2 regions of the Piezobacter thermophilus genome follow, and region 2 is predicted to be linked to the other one. Evidence: riboswitches for the same ligand, from Rfam matches in the RefSeq annotation. Region 2 holds a riboswitch; the other holds the start of a gene.
What was found. A riboswitch is a leader RNA that binds a small molecule or an ion and turns the genes downstream of it on or off. The one in region 2 is predicted to bind cobalamin.
Positions count from the first base shown of each region.

Region 1: another riboswitch for cobalamin. It lies ahead of ACZ5CM_RS05000 (TonB-dependent receptor plug domain-containing protein); the one in region 2 lies ahead of ACZ5CM_RS08725 (DUF1636 family protein).

Region 1 is NZ_AP042380.1:1,050,923-1,058,739, reverse strand. It holds gene ACZ5CM_RS05025 (hypothetical protein) at 1-771, shown strand, start outside; gene modA (molybdate ABC transporter substrate-binding protein) at 864-1,658, shown strand; gene modB (molybdate ABC transporter permease subunit) at 1,655-2,353, shown strand; gene modC (molybdenum ABC transporter ATP-binding protein) at 2,350-3,438, shown strand; gene ACZ5CM_RS05005 (DUF2312 domain-containing protein) at 3,529-3,786, opposite strand; cobalamin riboswitch at 3,916-4,145, shown strand; gene ACZ5CM_RS05000 (TonB-dependent receptor plug domain-containing protein) at 4,278-6,131, shown strand; gene ACZ5CM_RS04995 (ABC transporter substrate-binding protein) at 6,175-6,993, shown strand; gene ACZ5CM_RS04990 (FecCD family ABC transporter permease) at 6,990-7,817, shown strand, end outside.
Region 2 is NZ_AP042380.1:1,786,301-1,794,117, forward strand. It holds gene ACZ5CM_RS08710 (cobalamin biosynthesis protein CobG) at 1-887, opposite strand, end outside; gene cobN (cobaltochelatase subunit CobN) at 884-4,255, opposite strand; gene cobW (cobalamin biosynthesis protein CobW) at 4,269-5,324, opposite strand; gene ACZ5CM_RS08725 (DUF1636 family protein) at 5,321-5,710, opposite strand; cobalamin riboswitch at 5,797-5,989, opposite strand; gene ACZ5CM_RS08730 (IS256 family transposase) at 6,332-7,537, opposite strand.

The DNA.
Region 1 (7,817 bases), 740 kb from region 2:
CCCGGGCCGGGCAAGTATCGGACGCTGCTGAAGGAAGCCTACAAGGCGATGCTGAACGCCCCGCCGGCCGAGGATGCCCGGGAGGTTCTGATCGACGCCATCCTCGACGAGGAAACCGCCGACCGCCTGGTCCTGTCCAACGAGAACTTCTTCGGGTCGCAGCGTTACGCGCTCGACGGCAACACGCTATACCCCCTGGCCGAAGAGCGTCTGGACCAGACCCGGCAGCTGTTCCACCTCGACCGGATCGAACTGTTCCTGGCGATCCGCAACCCGGCCAGCTTCCTGCCGCTGGTGCTGCGCAAGGCCTCGGCCAAGCGCCTGCACGAGGTCCTTTCGACGACCGACCCGGCCGCGCTGCGCTGGTCCGACCTGCTGACCCGCATCCGCGCCGCCCTGCCCGAAATCCCGATCACCGTCTGGTGCAACGAGGACACGCCGCTGATCTGGGGGCAGCTGCTGCGCGAGATGGGCGGGCTAGACCACGGCGCGCCGGTCGAGGGCGAGCTTGACCTGCTGGCGGAGATCATGTCGCCCGACGGAATGCAGAGGCTGAAGGCGTATCTTGCCGCGCGCCCCGAGCTGACCGAGATCCACCGCCGCCGCGTCTATGCCGCCTTCCTCGACAAGTTCGCCATCGATGAAGCGGTCGAAGAGGAACTCGACCTGCCCGGCTGGACCGAAGAGCTGGTGGACGACCTGACCGAGCGCTATGACGAGGACCTGCTGCGCATCCAGCGCATCCCCGACGTGACCCTGATCACGCCCTGAGAAGGGGCACGCATCGGCCCTGTTCGCTCTTGCGCGACGGGGGACAGGGCTGCGATACATCCGGGTAGATCCGGAGCGACACGAGAGAGCCGATGCCCCGCCCCCAGCCCCGACAGATGATCCTTGTCCTGGCGCTCTGGGCGTTCGGCGTCCTTGCCGCGGCCGGCAGCGCGGTGGCGGGCACGGTCACCGTTTTTGCCGCGGCCAGCCTCAAGACCGCCCTGGACGAGATCGCCGCCGCCTTCTCCGACGAAAGCGGCAACCGGGTCCGGCTGGTCTATGGCGGCAGTTCGGCGCTGGCCCGCCAGCTGCAGCATGGGGCCCCGGCGAACCTGTTCCTGTCCGCCAATGCCGCGTGGATGGATGCGGTCGCCGCCGACGGGCTGCTGGCGGAAGGCACGCGCAGCGACCTGCTGACCAACCGGCTGGTGCTGATTGCCGGCACCGGCGAAGAAGGTGGCGCACTGACGCTGGAGTCCGGGGTGGATTTGTTGGCGCGGATGGAGGGCGGGCGGCTGGCAGTGGCACTGGTGGATGCGGTGCCGGCGGGGATCTATGCAAGGGCCGCGCTGCAATCCCTGGGACTATGGGACGTGCTGGCTGACCGGCTGGCGCAGGCCGGCAGCGTGACCGGGGCGCTGCGGCTGGTGGCCAGCGGTGCCGCACCCCTCGGCATCGTCTATGCCACCGATGCGGCGGCCTCGCCCGATGTGCGGGTGCTGGGCGTCTTTCCCGAAGACAGCCACCCGCCGATCCGCTACCCGGTGGCGGTGCTGGCCGATGGCGACGGCGCGCAGGCGCGCGCCTTCCTCGACTTCCTGAAGGGTCCGCGGGCGGCGGACATCTTCCGCGCCACGGGCTTCGGGCTGGTGGAGGATCCGTCTTGAGCAACTGGCTCGGCCCCGACGAGTGGGAGGCGATCGGCCTTTCGCTGCGCGTCTCGATCTGGGCGGTGCTGGCCAGCCTGCCTCCGGGGCTGTTCACCGCCTTCGCGCTGGCGCGGTGGGAGTTTCGCGGCAAGCAGTTGGTGAACGCGCTGGTGCACTTGCCGTTGATCCTGCCGCCGGTGGTGACCGGCTACCTGCTGCTGCTGACCTTTGGGCGCAAGGGACCGGTGGGGGCGTGGCTTTACGATCTGTTCGGCGTCACCATCGCCTTTCGCTGGACCGGCGCGGTGCTGGCGGCGGCGATCATGGCCTTTCCGCTGATGGTGCGGGCAATGCGTCTGGCGATCGAGGCGGTCGATCCCAGGCTGGAGCAGGCGGCGGCGACGCTGGGCGCATCAAGGGTCTGGGTCTTCGTGACCGTCACCCTGCCGCTGGTGCTGCCCGGCATCATCGCCGGGGCGGTTCTGGCCTTTGCCCGCGCGGTGGGCGAGTTCGGGGCCACCATCACCTTCGTCTCCAACATCCCCGGCGAAACCCGGACCCTGCCGCTGGCGATCTACACCTTCCTGCAGGTGCCGGGCGGCGAGACGCGGGCGCTGCACCTGGTGGCGATTTCGGTGGCGCTGGCGGTGGCGGCGCTTCTGGTATCCGAAATCCTGGCCCGCCGCGCCGCGCGCAGGGTGGCCGGAGCATGAGCCTGCGGGTGGAGATCACGCATCCCTTCGCCGGGTTCCGGCTGGATGTCTCCTTCGAGGCGCCTTCGGGCATCACCGCCCTGTTCGGCCGCTCGGGGGCGGGCAAGACCACGGTGGTCAATGCGGTTTCCGGCCTGCTGCGGCCGGCACGCGGCCGGATCGAGCTGGCCGGCGAGGTGCTGTTCGATTCGCGCACGCGAGTGAACCTGCCGGTGCACCGGCGGCGGCTGGGCTATGTGTTTCAGGACGGGCGGCTGTTTCCGCATCTTTCGGTGCGCCAGAACCTGATCTATGGGGCGCGCTTCGCCCCGCGCGGGGCGCAGGGCCCGTCGCTGGAGGAGGTCTGCGCGCTGCTGGGCATCGACGCGCTGCTTGAACGCCGACCCGGATCGCTTTCGGGTGGAGAAAAACAGCGGGTGGCGATCGGCAGGGCGCTGCTGTCGCGTCCGCGGATGCTGTTGATGGACGAGCCGCTGGCGGCGCTGGATACCGCGCGCAAGGAGGAAATCCTGCCCTACCTGGAGCGGCTGCGGGACCGGACCGAGATCCCGGTTCTCTATGTCAGCCATTCGGTGGCCGAGGTGGCGCGGCTGGCCACCTTCGTGGTGGTGCTGGAATCGGGGCGGGTGGCACGGGCGGGCACGGCCGAGCGGGTTCTGTCCGATCCGGCCACAGTGCGCCAGATCGGCCTGCGCGAGGCCGGCGCGGTGCTGGGCGCGACCGTGATCCGGCATCACCCGGACGGGCTGACGGAACTCGCGGTCTCGGGCGGGCGGCTGTTCCTGCCTGAGACGGATGCGCCGGAGGGGGCGCGGCTGCGGGTGCGCATTCTTGCCCATGACGTGATCGTGGCGCTGGAGGCGCCGCACGGGCTTTCGGCGCTCAATGTCCTGCCCTGCGAGGTGCTGGCGCTGCGCTCGGGCGGCGGGCCCGGCGTCATGGTCCAGCTGCGTTGCGGCAGCGACCGGCTGCTGGCGCGGATCACCCGCCGGTCGGCCGAGGCGCTGGGACTTGCGCCGGGGATGAGGGTGTTTGCGGTGGCCAAGTCGGTTTCGGTGGCCCGCACCGATATCGGCAGCGGCTGAGGGGGCAGTCAGGGGCTCTGCCCCTCTGCGCGCCTGCGGCGCGCATTCACCCCGAAGTATTTGGAGCAAGAGGAAGGGGAAGAGGCGTGGTCACATGCCCAGCGCCTGCTTGTAGAGTTCCAGGACCGCCTCCTCCTCGGCGATTTCGTCCTTGTCGCGCTTGCGCAGCGCGATCAGCTTGCGCATCACCTTCGTGTCGTAGCCGCGGGCCTTGGCCTCGGCCATCACCTCTTTCTGCTGATCGGCGATGTCCTTCTTTTCGGCCTCCAGTCGTTCGATGCGCTCGATGAAGCTGCGCAGTTCGTCCGCGGTCACGCGATAGGTGGCGTCGGGGGAATGATCGTCCATGAACGGGCTCCGTCCGGTTGCTGTCTGGGTTGGGTGGGACTGCGGGATACAGGCGCGCAAACCGGGCCGCAAGGCGCGATTGCGTCATCGCCGGTCGCAATCGGTTCTTGATCGGCGCGCCGTCTGGCCCTATGAGCGGCTTGCTCTGGTTCGGCGGCGCGAGTCGCCGGCAAAAGGGAACGCGGTGCGGCCCGGGGGTGAGGAACCTCCCGCCAACGGCCAATGCCGCGACTGCCCCCGCAACTGTAGGCGGAGAGCGCCACCGGTTGATGCCACTGATCCCCCGGCGGGATCGGGAAGGTCCGGACGAGGCGCTGTGACCCGCGAGTCAGGAGACCTGCCAGAGCGATCACCTTCCACCGGCGCGGGGGGCGCCGGCAGGGCGGCGTCTGTTCCGTAGTGGTGACACCCTTACTCACCCGTTCGTGGACGGCGCTTCCCGTGCCTTCCGCGGCAAAACCGTAACAGAAGGTCTGGAAGGAATCGGGACCATGAAAAAACTCGTTGCCACCGTCTCTGCACTTGCCGTGGGCTCTGCGCTGGGCGCGGGCTTGCGTGGCGCAGCGGCGCAGGAAGCATTCGACCTGGGCGAGATTGCCGTTTTCGCCAACAGGTCGGGACAGGAAACTGAACTGAAACGCACCGGCGCCACGATCGAGGTCGTGACCGGGGAAGATCTGGGACAGGCCCCCGAAACCACGGTGGCGGATTACCTGTCGCGCCTGCCCGGCCTGTCGGTCAGCGCCAATGGCGCGCTTGGCGCCAGCACGCAGCTGCGCATCCGGGGGCTGGACGGAAAATACATCAAGGTCCTCGTGGACGGCATCGACGTGACCGATCCCAGCCAGCCCCAGACCCAGTTCAACTGGGCCGGGCTGACAACGACGGCCGTGAGCCGGATCGAGATCCTCAAGGGCACCAGTTCGTCGCTGTACGGATCGCGGGCGATCGGCGGCGTGGTCAACATCACCACCGCCCCGCGCCGGGATACGCCGGGCACCCGGACCACGCTGACCGCCGAAGGCGGCAGCTACGACACCTTCCGCACCGGAGCAAACATCGTGCACCGGGGCCAGCGTGGCGGGCTGAGCATCAGCCTGAACCATGTGAACACCCGCGGCTTCTCGGCCAAGGCCGGGGCTGCCAACACCGAACCCGACGGCTACCGGGGCACGCAGCTGAACCTGAGCGGCGATGTCCAGGCAAGCGATGTCCTGAATCTCGGTTTCTCGGCCTATGCGCTCAACGGCAACGGGGATTATGACGAATGGATCGGCGACGGCGCGCCGCCCTATGACGAGACATTCAGCACCCGGACCCGCGCCGCCCGCGGTTTTGCCGAGATGCAGACCGGTGGCGTGCAAAGCACGCTGTCCTACACCTATTACCAGAACGACCGGGTCTTCAATTCCAATGGCTTTTCCTCGCCCTTCTTCGGCAAGCGTCAGAAGCTCGACTATACCGGTGTCTATCGCCAGTCCGACGCGCTGCGCTATACCTTCGGCGCCGACTGGCAGCGGGAAAGCTTCAACACCGGCTTCGACCGCGGTTCGGAAGACAATTCCGGCCTGTTCGGAGAAGTCCTCTACGCCCCGCGTGAAGATGTCGATCTGGCCGCATCGCTGCGCTATGACAACTACCAGTCCTTCGGTGGGAACCTGTCGGGCAGGCTGGCCGCCGCATGGCAGCTGAGCAATGCCACGACGCTCAATGCCGTCGCGGCGACCGGGTTCCGGGCGCCGTCGCTTTACGAGCTCAACAGCACGCTTTACGGCAACCCCTCGCTGCGCCCCGAGGAAAGCACCAGCTTCGAGCTGGGCGTGACCCATCAGTTCGGCCCCGGCAGCTATCTGCGCGGCACCGCCTTCTACAACCGGATCGACAACCTGATCCAGTTCGTCGTCCTGTCATTCGTGCCCTTCTCTGGGCAGTATCGGCAGGTCGCCGGGACCTCGACCACCAAGGGGGTCGAGCTTGCCGGGGAGTGGGCGATCAGCGACCGGGTCAGGCTGTTCGGCAATTACACCTATACCGAGACTTCCGACGCCACCGGCGCGCGGCTGCTGCGGGTGCCGGGGCATGACCTGGTGGTCGGGCTGGACGCCGATCTGTCCGACAGGTGGCGGGCCAACCTCTCGGTGCAGCACGTGGCCGACCGCCCCGACGAGTTCGGCACCGCCATGCCGAACTACACGGTTGTCAATGCCGGCCTGTCCTACCAGCTGACCGACAGCGCGGCCGCCTGGCTGCGGGTCGAGAACCTGACCGACGAAACCTACCAGACCTCGGCCGGGTATAATGCCTCGGGGCGGGCGATCTTCGCGGGGCTGCGTGCGGCCTTCTAGGATCATATCCCTTGCCGCCGCGTTCGCCCTTGCGGGCGCGGCGGTGCCGGCCGGGGCGCAGGAGCCGCCGCCCCCCCGCCGGGTGGTGTCGATCAACCTGTGCACCGACCAGCTGGCGCTGATGCTGGCGGCGCCGGGGCAACTGGTTTCGGTGTCGCGGCTGGCCCACGACCCCGACAGCTCGGCCATGTTCGAGGCCGCGCGGAAACTGCCCGCGAACGGATCAGGGGCCGAGGAGGTCTATCTGCTCGCCCCCGACCTGGTGCTGGCCGGCACCTACAGCTCGGATGCCACCGTGCAGATGCTGCGCCGCCTCGGCATCCGGGTGGAACGCTTCGCCCCGGCGCAATCGCTGGCCGACATCCCCCGGCGCATCGCCCGCATGGGCCGGGTGCTGGGGCGCGAGGAGGCGGCCGCGCGCATGATCGCGCGCTTCAATGCCGATCTGGTGGCGCTGCGGCAGGCACCGAAGCGGCGGCCGCGCGCGGCGCTCTACTACGTCAACAGCTTCACCCTGGGCGACAGGTCGCTGGCCGGCGACATCCTCAAGGCCGCCGGCTTCGACAACATCGCCGACGAGGCCGGGCTGGACTGGGGCGGAACGCTGCCGCTGGAGCGGCTGATCCTGCTGGCCCCCGAGGTGATCGTGAAGGGGCGCGACTATCCCGGCCAGGCCCGGGCGGAAGAGCCGCTTTCCCACCCTGCCCTGCGGGCGCTGGAGCGCAGCCGGGTGATCGGCTCCCTCACTGATCGCGACTGGATCTGCGGCACGCCGCGGGTGCTGGAGGCCATCCGGTCGCTGCAGCAGCTGGCGGCGGGGCCGGGAACGGAGCGCGGGGCGCAGAGGGGAGCGGAGCCATGAAACTCGCCCTCGCCGCGCTGTGCGTGGCCCTTTTCGCCCTGTCGCTGGTGACCGGCTACGCCGAGGCGCCGGCGCTGCGCAGCCTTGCCGCGCTGGTTGCCGATGACGGCACGCCGTTGTCCATCGTGATGCGGGAAATCCGCCTGCCGCGGGCGCTGCTGGCGGCGATGGTGGGGGCATCGCTGGGCCTGTCGGGGGCGGCGCTGCAGGGCTATCTGCGCAACCCGCTGGCCGAGCCGGGCCTGATCGGCGTGTCGGGCGCGGCAGCACTGGGCGCGGTGCTGGCGATCCAGTCGGGTCTGGCGCTGCAATTCGCCCTGGCGCTGCCGCTGTCGGCGCTGGGCATGGCGGTGCTGGCGGTGCTGCTGATCCTCGCCCTGGCCGGACCGCGGGGCGGGTCGATCACGCTGATCCTGGCCGGCATCGCGATTTCGGCACTGGCCGGGGCGCTGACCTCGCTGGTGCTGAACCTCTCTCCCAACCCCTTTGCCGCCGCCGACATCGTGTTCTGGACCATGGGTTCGCTCGCCGACCGCTCCTTCACCCATCTGTGGCTGGCGCTGCCCTTCATGGCGGCGGGCTGGGCGATGTTGGCCGGGCTGGGGCGGGGGCTGGACATGCTGACGCTGGGCGAGGACGCGGCGCAGGCGATGGGGACCGATCTGGTCCGCCTGCGGCTGCTGCTGATCCTGGGCACCGCCGCCTCGGTCGGGGCGGCAACGGCGGTCGCGGGCGCCATCGGCTTCGTCGGGCTGGTGGTGCCGCACCTGCTGCGCCCGCTGGTCGGCGCGCGGCCCTCGGCGCTCTTGTGGGCCTCGGCGCTG
Region 2 (7,817 bases):
CCACCTTCCAGACAGAGCAGCCGCCACGGCGTCACCCTGATCGCCGCCGCCCCGCTGTGCTCGACCACCCGGGCAAGAGCCGCAGCCGGTATCTGCCCGAAGCGCAGCCCCACCAGCGGTCCGGGCTGCGGGCCGCCGCCGGCCGGGCCGGGGCGCGGCGCGGGCCGGGCCGGTGCGGGCGCAGTTCCCTGCCACGCCGGGGGCAGGTCGCCCGCGGCCACAAGCTGCGCCATGCGCCGCATGCCGGGGTCACGGTGGCGGTCGAACCACCAGGCCATCTCGATCAGCGCATCCACGGCCCGCGCCTCGTCCACCGGGCGGCCGGTTGCGGCCCCGTCGGCACGCAGGATCAGCCCGCCATCAACCCCCCGCTCGAGCCGGATGTCGGCCGAGCAGTCCCCCAGCCAGCGCCCGGCCCCAATGTCGATGGCATAGCCGAACTTGACCGGCAGGGCGGGCAGCTCGGCCAAGCGCGCCTCAAGAGCCGCGGCCAGCCGCACGGTGGGGTCTTCGGGCATGTTTTCGGCTGCGTCTTGGGGAAAAGCGCCGGTCCGATACGCCTTTGGCTCTGGAGCCGGGTAGAATGGCTGGACCAAGATGTTCCGGCGCGTCTCCAATGTCGGGTCGTCATCCAGCAGCCCCAGTGCGGACAGCGTCGCAAGCAGCGCCGGGTGGCTGTCGGCGCGGACCCCGCGCAGTTGCAGATTGCCGCGGTTGGTCAGCTCGATCACCCCGTTGCCATGGCGCCGGGCGGCAGCGCACAGTCCTAGTAGCTGTTCGCGCGTCAGCCGTGCCAGCCGCGGGCGCACACGCAGCACCAACCCATCACCCGACATCATCGGCCGGTGCGCACCGGGGCACCAGCCCCTGATCTGCGGCTTGGTCATGGGTTTTCCTCCAGCGATGCCCGGATCGAGTTGCGCCGCGTCTGCCACAGACCTTCGTCGAGCAGGGCACGGAAGGTGGCCGCCATTGCCGCCCGAGCCTGCGGGTTGGCGGCGCGCAGGAAGGCATCCACCTGCGCATCGCCCAGGGTGGCGTCGTGATAGAGCTCGAACAGATGCGACCCCACGACCCCGGCCAGACGCGCAAAGGCAGCCATGTGCTCCAGCGTGGCGGCAATCTCGGCCGCGCCACGAAAGCCATGGCGCATCATGCCGCCGATCCAGTCGGGATTGGCGGCGCGGGCCCGGACCGCGCGGGCGAGTTCCTCCGACAGCGTGCGGACACGGGGTATGGCGGGATCGGTATTGTCCAGATGCCACAGCCGCACCGCGCCGCCCCCCGCCTGCTCCCTGGCGGCGGCAAAACCGGCTTCATGGGCGGCGTAATCGGCGGCCAGCAGCAGGTCGGTTTCGGGCAGATCCTGAAGATGCACGAAGCCATCCGCTTCTGCCACCCGCCGGGCAATGCCCTCGGGGTCGGGGGTGGCGCGTTCGCCTTCGGTGGCCCAGGCGCTTGCCGCCAGCCAGGCCCGGCCAGCGGCGGCGCGGGCATCCGCCCCCGAAGGTCCGGCCGGATCACCCAGCCCCAACCCGTAGCTGCCCGGTGCCGGGCCAAAGACCCGCGCCAGCTGCGCGCGGCCCGCATAGGGGTTCCACTCGGGCGCCTCCGCGCGTTCGGCCAGTACCCGCACCGCGTGCTGGAACAGCGCCGTGAGCGGCGCGAACACGTCTCGGAACAGCCCCGAGATCCGCAGCGTCACGTCGATGCGCGGCCGGTCCAGCTCGGCCAGCGGCAGGATCTCAATTCCCGACACCCGCCCCGAGCCCGCATCCCAAACCGGCCGCACCCCGATCAGATGCAGCGCCATGGCGAATTCCTCGCCCGCGGTGCGCATGGTGGCCGAGCCCCACAGATCCACCACCAGCGCCCGCGGCCAGTCGCCCTGGTCCTGAAGATGGCGGCGAAGCAGCTCGTCGGCCAGCCGCACGCCCTGGGCATGGGCGGCCCGGGTGGGCACCGCGCGCGGGTCGGTGGTGAACAGATTGCGCCCGGTGGGCAGCACGTCGCGCCGCCCCCGCCAGGGAGACCCCGACGGCCCCGGCGCGATCCACCGCCCCGCCAGCGCCGCCAGCAGCGCCCGCCGCTCGGCCCGGGCAGAGCGGGCGAAGGCGTCATCGCCCCCGCCATCGCCGCGCCCCCACACATGAAGCCCCTCGCCGAACTGGCTGTCCTTCACGTCGCAGACGAAGCGGTCGATGCGGGTGATCGCCTCGGCGGCGCTGGCGGCCCGCTCAAGGCCCAGATCGTCCTCGATCCCCAGCGCCTGTGCCTCGGAGCGGATATCGTCCTGAAGCCGGTCGCACCGGCGCGGGTCCAGCCCGTCGGCATTGGAAAACTCGTCCAGAAGCGCCTCCAGCCGGGTCAGGCCGGGGGGGCTGGCACCGGGCCGCAGGGGCGGCGGCACATGGCCCAGCGTCACCGCGCCGATCCGGCGCTTGGCCTGGGCCGCCTCGCCGGGGTCGTTGACGATGAAGGGATAGATCACCGGCAGGCTGCCCGCCAGCGCCTCGGGCCAGCATTGCGCCGACAGCGCCACCGACTTGCCCGGCAGCCATTCCAGCGTGCCATGGGCGCCCACATGCACCAGCGCATCGGCGCCAAGGCCTTGGCGCAGCCACAGATAGAAGGCCACATAGCCATGCCGAGGAATGCGCGAGAGATCGTGATAGTCGTCCGCCCGCGACTCGGGGCAACCGCGTTCGGGTTGCAGCGCCACCACCACCCTGCCGCGCCGCAGCGCACGGAAATGGAACTGCCCGTCGATGCAGTCCGGATCGGCCTCGGGCGGGCCCCAGGCGGCTTGCAGCGCCTCGCGCAACGCCTCGGGCAGAGTCGCAAGCGCCGCCAGATATTCCCGCAACGGCCAGTGCATACGCGCCATCTGCAGCTCCGCCGCCATATCCGCACCCTGATCCGCATCCCGGCCCTCGCCCGGCTGCGCACCCCCGCCGGCCCCATCGCTGCCGGTGTCGTATCCGGCCCCGGCCAGATCCTCCAGCATCGCCTGCACCGAGGCCAGCGCGTCCAGCCCCACCGCATGCGCCAGCTGCCATTCGCGACCGGGATAGGTGGACAGCACCAGGACCACCCGCCTCTGTTCCGCCGGTCGCCGTGCCAGACGCACCCAGCCGGCGACCCGCGCGGCTATGGCCGCGATCCGGTCCGGTTCGGGGCAATGGACGTTACGGGCGAACTGCAATGCGTCGTCACGCGGCTGGGATGCCTTGAACGAGGCCACCCCGGCCAAGATCCGCCCGTCCACCTCGGGCAGAACGACATGCATGGCCAGATCAGCGGGCGAGAGGCCACGTTCGGCCTCAGCCCAGGCCTCGCGGGAGGAGGTAGCCAGCGCCACCTGAAACACCGGTACCCCGGCCGCATCCAGCGGCGAGCCCGCCTCGTCGCCGCGCCCGGCTTTCGTCACTTCTCCGCGTCCGGAAAAGGCGGTCAGGTTGACGATCGCATCAGGGGCCATCCGGCACAGCTGCCGGGCCAGCCAGCCGCCGGCGCCGGGCGCCTTCAGAGACGGCACGAACAGCGCCCCCACCTCGAAACCGCGCTGGCGGAAGGCGTCGAAAAGCGCCGCCACCGGCGCCATGTCCGCGGCCACCAGATGGGCACGGTAGAACACCAGCAGGATCCGTGGGTGATCGCCGTCTGCAAGGACGGTGGCCGGACAGATCACGCCATGTTCGGGCGTCCAGGCGCCGACCGGCGGCAGAACCCCGACCTCGGGGACCGCCTCCGTCGTCAGACCGGCGGCGCGAGACAGTTCGACCAGCGCCGCACGGGCAGCCGCGGCGCCGCCCGTATCGCAAAGCCGGCTCAGCCGGCGCAGAATGTCTTGCGGCAGGGTGGATACCTCGTCCAGCCGCGGATCGGGCCGTCCATCCGCCGGCAGCGCCGCCAGGACGATATCGCGCTCGCGCGCCAGTTCCTGCAACTGCGCCATCCCGTAGGACCAGTAGGGCAGCCCTCCGATCAATCGGACCAGCACCGCCCGCGCGCCCGAGAGGGTCTGCTCGGCATAGACATCCACCGAGAGCGGATGGGTCAGGGCGGACAGATTGGCCAGCCGCAGCGACGGCAGGTGGCCCTCGGGCCCGCCACCGCACCGCCAGCCTTCCGCGAAGGCGCCAAGATCGCTGTCGGAAAAGGACAGCACGACCAGATCCGCCGGACTCTGGCCCAGATCGGTCGGGGTGGCGGTTTCCTCAAGCCCCCGGCTTTCGCGAAAGACGACGTGCATTCGCTCCGCCCCTTCAGCCCGAAGCCGCGTGATCTCCGGTCAGGATCATGCGGATGGCGTCGGCATCGATATCGTCATGCTCGGCGATGACCACCAGTCGGCCCTGCCTGAGCTCGTCCGGCCGCCAGAGGCGATCGAACTGGTGGCGCACCCGTGCTCCCACGGCCTGCACCAGTAGCCGCATCGGCCGCCCGCGCACGGCGGCGTAACCTTTCAGCCGCAGGATGTTGCGTTCGCGGGCCAGCTGCTCGATCCGCGCCACGAGGGCCGCCGGGTCATCCTGTTCCGGCAGCTCGATCACCACACTGTCGAAATCGTCATGTTCGTGTTCGTCGGCGCCGTCATGGTGGCCGGGGCGGGCGTCCAGGTCATCCTCGGCCGCCGCGCCCAGGCCCAGAATTACGCGCGCATCCACCACGCCCTCGGCCACTTCGATCACCGGCAGCGGCCGCGGGGCGCGCTGGGCAATGACCGCGCGGGCGCGAGCCACACCCTCGGGGCCGGCAAGATCGGGCTTGGTCAGCAGCACGATGTCGGCGCAGGCGATCTGATCCCCGAACACCTCGGACAGCGGGGTTTCGTGGTCGAGACTGTCGTCGGCGGCCCGCTGGGCATCAACCGCCACAACATCCGAAGCGAATCGGCCTGCGGCCACGGCTTCGGCGTCGGCCAAGGCGATCACCCCGTCCACGGTGATCCGCGAGCGGATCTCGGGCCAGTCGAAAGCTTTCAGCAGAGGCTTGGGCAGCGCCAGCCCCGAGGTCTCGATCAGGATGTGATCGGGGCGCGGATCCAGCGCCATCAGCGCCTCGATCGTGGGGATGAAATCGTCGGCCACGGTGCAACAGATGCAGCCATTGGCCAGCTCGACGATGTTTTCTGCGGGACAGTCGGGAATGGAGCAGGATCTCAGGATCTCGCCATCGACGCCGACATCGCCGAATTCATTGATCACCACCGCCATCCGCCGGCCGCCCGGATTCTCCATCAGATGCCGGATCAGGGTCGTCTTGCCAGCGCCGAGAAAGCCGGTGATCACCGTGACCGGCAACTTTTCCATGGTCTTCATGCGATGACTTCCTGTGGCGGGATTCGGGCGATGCAGTTCTTGCGGAAATGCGCCGGCCGTTCGCGCCAGGGAACCAGCCCGTCAGCGGTCTGCCGGTAGCGCCCGGCCATGTCGCGGACCAGCTCGGCGTCTTCGGGGCCGGAAAAATTGCCATAGACATAGGTCCACCGCCCCGGACCCCGCAGCACGACCGAACAGCCCCGATTGCAGTTCGACAGGCACTCCACCGCCCGCACAACGACGCCTTCGGGCAGTACCAACCCCACCAGTGCATCATGAAGCTGCGCCCCCGGCCGCGACGGCGAGGCATCATCGGTCGGCTGCCTCCCGCGGCAGGTGGTACAGACCAGGATTTCAACAACTCGTGCCGTGCCCGTGCCGTTCACTTTCTTTTCCCTTTGCGAAGCGGGGCAAAGGGGAAGGAGTTCGGCCTCGCCGCGCACTTCCCGCAACCGAGACGCCCCGCCCGGTTGACGAAACAGAGGCGCAGGCAGGTCTCCCGGCTCGCGGAGTCGAATGGTTGTTTCCATCCGGTGGGCACCCCGCCTTCCCGGCCGTCGGCCAGTGGCATTCTTGGGGACCCTCTCCGCTTACGGTCGCGGGGGCGGCTGCATAAGCATTCCCTTTTCATCCGCACATGCGGAACCGGCGCATCCCGCCGAATGGAGGATGAGAGGGGGTGTTGTCAAGCACGAATACTTCCGGTTCAAACTGCTGCCCGATGCGAAAGCCGTTCTTAAGTTGATCGGAGGCTGGATCGAGGACTATAACGAAAACCACCCGCACTCGGCCCTCAAGTAGCGCTCGCCACGCGAGTTCCGAAGGGCCCAAACCGAAACTGCTTAGCTGTCTGGTGAAACGGGGGCAGGATCAGAGGTCTTTATCCAGCCTGTCGATGAAGTGAGTGACGGCCTGCTCTTCGAGCCTGCCATCATCGAACAGCACAAGGCGGTAAGAATCGGTCACGTCCGTCAAGGTGGTGTAATTTGGGTGGCCTCGTGTCATGATCATGCGGCCTGAGTTGTTATGCTGAGAATGGGGTCGGTCTCCTCGTTGTCGATCTGGGCGAAGGCCTCGACCTGCATGTAGCGGCTTGCGGTCTGCCATTCGTCGTTCTGCTCGAACAGGACGGCGCCGATGAGGCGGGTGATGGAGGCCTCGTTGGGGAAGATCCCGACGACGTCGGCCCTGCGCTTCACCTCCTTGTTCAAACGTTCAATCGGGTTGGTGCTGTGCAGTTTCTTGCGGTGCTGGCGGGGGAAGGCCATGTAGGCCAGCACGTCGTGCTCGCTCTCGTCCATCAGCTCGGCCAGTTTGGGCCAGCGAGAGCGTAGCTGGTCGGCGACGCGGCGCCATGTCTCGCCGGCCTGCTTTCGGTCGGGTTGATCGAAGGCCTGGCGGATGGCGGCGGCGACGACGGTGTGCTGGCCGCGCGAGACGTGGGCCAGGGCGTTGCGCATCCAGTGGACGCGGCAGCGTTGCCAGGTAGCGTCGAAGACCCGCCCGATGGCCGCGCGCAGGCCGCTGTGGGCATCCGAGATGACCAGCTTGCTCCCGTCAAGCCCCCGGGCCTTGAGGCCGCGGAGAAAATCCATCCAGAAGGTTTCTGCCTCCGACGGTCCCAGCCCCAGGCCAATGATTTCACGGCGTCCGTCCGTGTTCGCGGCGACGGCGATTATGGCCGCTACAGAGACAATGCGCCCGCCTTGGCGCACCTTGAGATAGGTGGCATCCAGCCAGACATAGGGCCATTCACCGGTAAGCGGCCGGTTCAGGAATTCGTTGACCCGTTCGTCAATGTCCTTGCACAGCTTCGACACCGTGCTTTTGGAGATGCCGTGCAGGCCCATCGCCTGTGCCAGTTCGTCCACGCGGCGGGTCGAGACGCCACCGATCCATGCCTCCTGGATCACTGCGACCAACGCCTTCTCGGATGTCTTGCGCGGCTCCAGAAAGCCCGGGAAGTAGCTGCCCTGCCGCAGCTTGGGCACCTTGAGGTTCAGCCGGCCCAAACGGGTATCGAGAGCGCGCTCTCGATACCCGTTGCGCCACGTCGTGCGTTCACTGTTGCGCTCATGCTTGCCGGCGCCGATCAGGCCCTCGACATCGGCCTCCATCAGAAGCTGCAGCACGGCCTCAGCAACGGCGCGAAGAAAATCGCCACCGTCCTGCTTGGCCAAAAGTTCGGAAAGGTCCATATTCGTCTTGGTCATCGGGGTCTCCGTGTGGTTCGTGGTTGAAGCTCTGAAACTCCACCGCAACCATACACCTCGATGGCCACCCTGGTTACACCGTCGAAGGTGCAGAAATTACACCACGTGCGCGGACACTAACGCTCTCGATCTGGAGGAACGCAGGTCGCGATGTCAACTATACTTGCCCCGAGGGCCATACCTTCAGTTATTATCTGAAAGGCGGTCACGGTAGCAGGCGCAAAAATGCGCCCAATAGTTCCGGTGGCCCTGGAAAGATCTGCATAATTCCGGAAGGCGC